Regions from separate parts of the Paenibacillus sp. LPE1-1-1.1 genome, predicted to be linked through region 1. Evidence: riboswitches for the same ligand, from Rfam matches in the RefSeq annotation. Region 1 holds a riboswitch; the other holds the start of a gene.
The links. Region 1 has a riboswitch for cyclic di-AMP ahead of MRBLPE1_RS13325 (hypothetical protein). Riboswitches for the same ligand answer to the same signal wherever they lie in the genome.
Positions count from the first base shown of each region.

Region 1 (2,201 bases):
TCGAGGTTAGGTGTTATCCCGTAATAATAAGCTAAATAAACGATTCCCGAAAATAACAAAGCAAGCAAGATTCCCATCGCCATTAATGTTTTAGCAGCGTTATTAGGAGATGGGCTTTTAAAGTTCGGGATGGCATTCGAAATGGCCTCTACTCCTGTTAATGCAGAACTGCCTGAAGCAAATGCTTTTAAGAGCAAAAATAAGCTTATACCTGCTACTGGTGTACCGATTGAAGAATGTAATTCGGGAGAAACATGACCGGTTATTATGTTGTATAGGCCTGCTCCTATTAGAATGAACAATGCCAAAACAAACAAATAGACCGGATAAGCTAAAATAGAAGCGGACTCGGTTACCCCCCGTAAGTTCAGGATGGTTATGAAAATGACAAATATCACAGCAATGATAACCGTATGTTCATGCAAGCTAGGAAAAGCGGAAGTTATAGCGTCCGTTCCGGCGGATACGCTAACTGCCACGGTTAAAATATAATCAACCAACAAGGAGCCTCCGGCTACTAACCCGGGGTACTTGCCTAGATTTTCTTTGGACACCACATATGCGCCACCGCCATGCGGATATGCAAAGATAATTTGCCTATAAGATAAAATAAGTGCTAATAATAAAATTAATACTCCAATTGCGATTGGTACCGAATACCAAAACGCTGCGGCACTAACTGTAATTAAAACGATCAAAATTTGCTCAGGACCATAGGCCACTGAAGATAAAGCATCTGAAGAAAGAATGGCAAGAGCTTTCGTTTTATTAAGTTTCTGCTCGCCTAATTCATTTGATTTTAAAGGTCGACCGATTAAAAATCTTTTTAAAGAAAGCATCAGTTTCACTCCACATTTTTTGTTTTTAAATTACCTGTACTTTAAATTACCCTAAAAATAAAATGAAACACAGGTAAGAACCTCCCTCAATCAATTATTATGAGGTTTCCTGCTTCTGTTTAATAAAAAACCAACCTCGCCGTTTTGTGAATACACGATATGATCCGCTCCAAGACCTTTGTAAATGGCCCGCGGATTCCATTGCTGCGTAATCACATAAATGGACTTCGACGTCCAGGCCCTACAGCACTGTACAAAACGGCAGCTCAGCGCGAAACTGCTCTCAAAAATATAAACCTCGCGAATGAATACAAACGGAATATTCCAACTTTTTCTGTTATTCGTATTAATGTAGTGCACATTAAAAAATCCTTGGCTTCGGAGTTGCCTCTCCTCTTGCTTACTGTTGGTCAGCACCATAAAAGGCAGCTCGTAAAACTCCAAAATTTTTATGAATGATTTGCCGGATTCGCTTAGGCCGGCGACAATAATATGCTCATTTTCCAAAGTGGTTCGCCTCCAAATTTTGAAAAAAAGGCAACAAAAAAGAAGCCTTAGGAAAAGAGGAACTTTCCCCGCGGCTTCTTGACCCGCAGCAGGCAAAAACGGCTTAGACCGAAATTTGACGGTAAAGCTCGTTTTGCACTAAAAAGCCGCAGGCAGCGCGATGGTTGTTGCCTCTCCCGAGTACGCTTACGTGGTTAGCTGTCGGATTCGGGCGTGAGAGTCGCCCTACGCTTGGCAAAGACCAAGTGATTCACCCCGTGAGACGATTCGTATTTGCACACGAACGCTCGTTGGTTCCCCCGCTCCTGCTGCTGCAGGACTCAGCGTTTTAGATCCTTTCTTACCAGCTGCCCCTGTTTTGGACAGCAAAAAACCGCAGAGGCAAATGGCTCTGCGGTCGAAATTAATCGATCACAAGCTTCATCATTCCTCTCTCAATCCACGCTTACGAGGTTAGCTGACGGATTCGGGCGGTGAGAGTCGCCCTACTTTGTCCGGCATCCATGGTGCCAGATCAATGATTCACCCCTGCAATGCAACCATCCGACTCTCACATCGAACATGCGCACTGCCTAACATTTGGTTCCCCCGTTTTCCGCATTCACGGAAACTCAGCGATCAGTCAATTGCACTAATTTGTAATTCCTGTATCGAATCTTACTCCTCGCTACACCTGCTGTAAAGAGGCCGTACAGGCCAAATCAAGTTATTACAGACAATAAAGAGTTATGTTAACGCTTTCATTAATTCCTATCTCGGTTTACCTCACTATTTCTACGTTTATCTCTGGTTTTCAAAAATAATGACAAAGGCCTATATACTGAAATATTAATCAAATCATCTGATTTCTTTAAA
Region 1 covers NZ_JBEGHY010000012.1:629,039-631,239, reverse strand. The annotation lists gene MRBLPE1_RS13330 (APC family permease) at 1-842, opposite strand, end outside; gene MRBLPE1_RS13325 (hypothetical protein) at 930-1,346, opposite strand; cyclic di-AMP (ydaO/yuaA leader) riboswitch at 1,515-1,682, opposite strand; cyclic di-AMP (ydaO/yuaA leader) riboswitch at 1,773-1,973, opposite strand.

Region 2 (2,201 bases), on a different contig from region 1:
CCGCACGGAGATTATGAACGGTTACGCCGCTTCCGATGAGCAAAATATTCTGGCCGCTCAAGCTGCGCAGCGCCTCGCCAATGCGGAACTGCTCCTCCGCCGTGCGATAAGGATTGACGGAAACCTGCACGACCGGGATATCCGCGTTTGGAAACATATGCTTCAGCATCGTCCACGAACCATGGTCGAGTCCTCTTGACGTATCATATGCTACCGGGATATGATTTTCGCTCAGCAGATGGCCAACTAGCTCCGCTACCTTTGTGGAGCCTTTGGCTGGATATTTAACTTGGTACAGCTCATCCGGAAATCCGTAGAAATCGTAAATCGTTTCGTATTCATCATCTTTAGAAGAGATGGTAACCCTCTCTGTCTCCCAATGCGCCGTAAAAATAACGATCGCATCCGGTTTCAGGCCTGCTCCCGTTTGCTGAAGAAATTTGCTATATTCATTTTGCTCGACAGCGAGCATCGGTGATCCATGTGCTAGAAATAACGGTTTCACTGCGGTGCCTCCTCAAATACACTTACTATTTGTAACTAATTATAAATTTATAACTAAGGATAGTCAAGTAATTAACATTATTCAGGTGTGCTTGTATAAATAAGATATTGAGGTTATACTAAATGGAAGATAAAAGAGGTGATACACATGGAGCAATCTAACCTTTGTCCCCGTTTCCAAAGGGGAATGGACATTATTAGCAAGCGTTGGACCGGCCTGATCATTTTCCAGCTTCTGTCCGGCCCGCAGCGGTTCTGCGCCGTCCAGTCCGCGCTGCCGATCAGCGGCAGACTGTTGTCGGAGCGATTCAAGGATTTAGAAAACGAAGGTATTGTCGACAGGCATGTATATCCCGAAATACCCGTTCGCATAGAATATTCATTAACGGAGAAGGGCCGGGCGCTTGAGCCGATCATCCGTGAAATACAAGTGTGGTCGCAGGACTGGATAGAAATAGAAGAAGCGTAATGGGAACGTTTCGAACAAAAGGAATATCACGAAAGCGGAGGACTACGGCCGCTTCGTGATATTCCTTTTTTTGCGACACAGGATTGATGGCTAAAGCGTTCCCGTTTCCTATCGCACATTTTCCTTGATTAAATGTACAAGATTTACAGATATGCAAATGAGGGTTATAATGAAGAGTACATTATTCACGCTGAATTTTTCGAATGAAAAAGCGGGGGAACCATCGCGAACGATTCCAATCGTTTCGCAAGGGGTGAATCCAGGGATTTGTAACCCTGGTAGGGCATTCTCTCTAGCCCGAATCCGACAGCTAACCTCGTAAGCGAACAAAGGAGAGATTTATTTATGTTGACGAACTGTGCAAATCATCTGCATCATTTCACGGAACAGACTCCTCATTTATCCGTCACCCGAATCGAGCTTTTTGTCATTCCTGCACTTGCCGTCGATTCTGCAGGCCACCGTATTTGTCTTCGATTAACGAGCAGCCAAGGCTTTGGCTGGAGCGAGCTTTTTGCCAGCGACACAGAAGAGGCCGTTGACTTAGACAGGTGGAGCGATCTCCTGCAAAGTTTTATCGGACGCATTCCTCTTCCGCCTCTTAGCCAGTATCAATACGACAAAACGGAACAGGATGGGCGTGCTCTCGACTTGTTCGTTACAGCCGTCAATCATGCCTTAGCCAAGTCCGCCGAATCGCCCCCGTACAGCATCGACCATGAAGAATCTGTTTTGCGTCAACGTTCTGTCTCCTACGTCTCTTTGGACTAGTAAAAGGGTTAGTACACATAGAAAGTCCAGAACACGCAGTCTTGTTCTGGGCTTTCTTGCATTGTGCAGCGGTTTATGGAAAGGGCCGGCATTTGCGGACAACGAAAAGGCCCTCCTTATTACAGCCGCAGCCGTATGGGGAGAGCCTTCTTGTTTTTTAATGCCTTACGGTTCTTACCTTACCAACCATCCGCCGTCAACGGCGAGAATATGGCCATTCATGTAATCAGAGGCTGCGGAAGCTAAAAATACAGCCGGTCCAATCAAATCCTCGGAGGAGCCCCATCGTCCAGCTGGAATGCGCTGCAAAATTTGGGCGCTGCGAACCGGATCCTCGCGTAGCGCTTCCGTGTTGTCCGTGCTCATATAGCCTGGAGCAATCGCGTTTACCTGCAATCCTTTACCAGCCCATTCGCTTGCAAGCGCTTTGGTAAGCCCTGCCACCGCGTGCTTGCTG
Region 2 covers NZ_JBEGHY010000001.1:1,857,739-1,859,939, forward strand. The annotation lists gene MRBLPE1_RS08075 (dioxygenase) at 1-505, opposite strand, end outside; gene MRBLPE1_RS08080 (winged helix-turn-helix transcriptional regulator) at 653-973, shown strand; cyclic di-AMP (ydaO/yuaA leader) riboswitch at 1,152-1,313, shown strand; gene MRBLPE1_RS08085 (hypothetical protein) at 1,319-1,744, shown strand; gene kduD (2-dehydro-3-deoxy-D-gluconate 5-dehydrogenase KduD) at 1,919-2,201, opposite strand, start outside.
Region 2: it holds a riboswitch for cyclic di-AMP, as region 1 does, so the genes downstream of both, MRBLPE1_RS08085 (hypothetical protein) here and MRBLPE1_RS13325 (hypothetical protein) in region 1, are expected to answer to the same signal.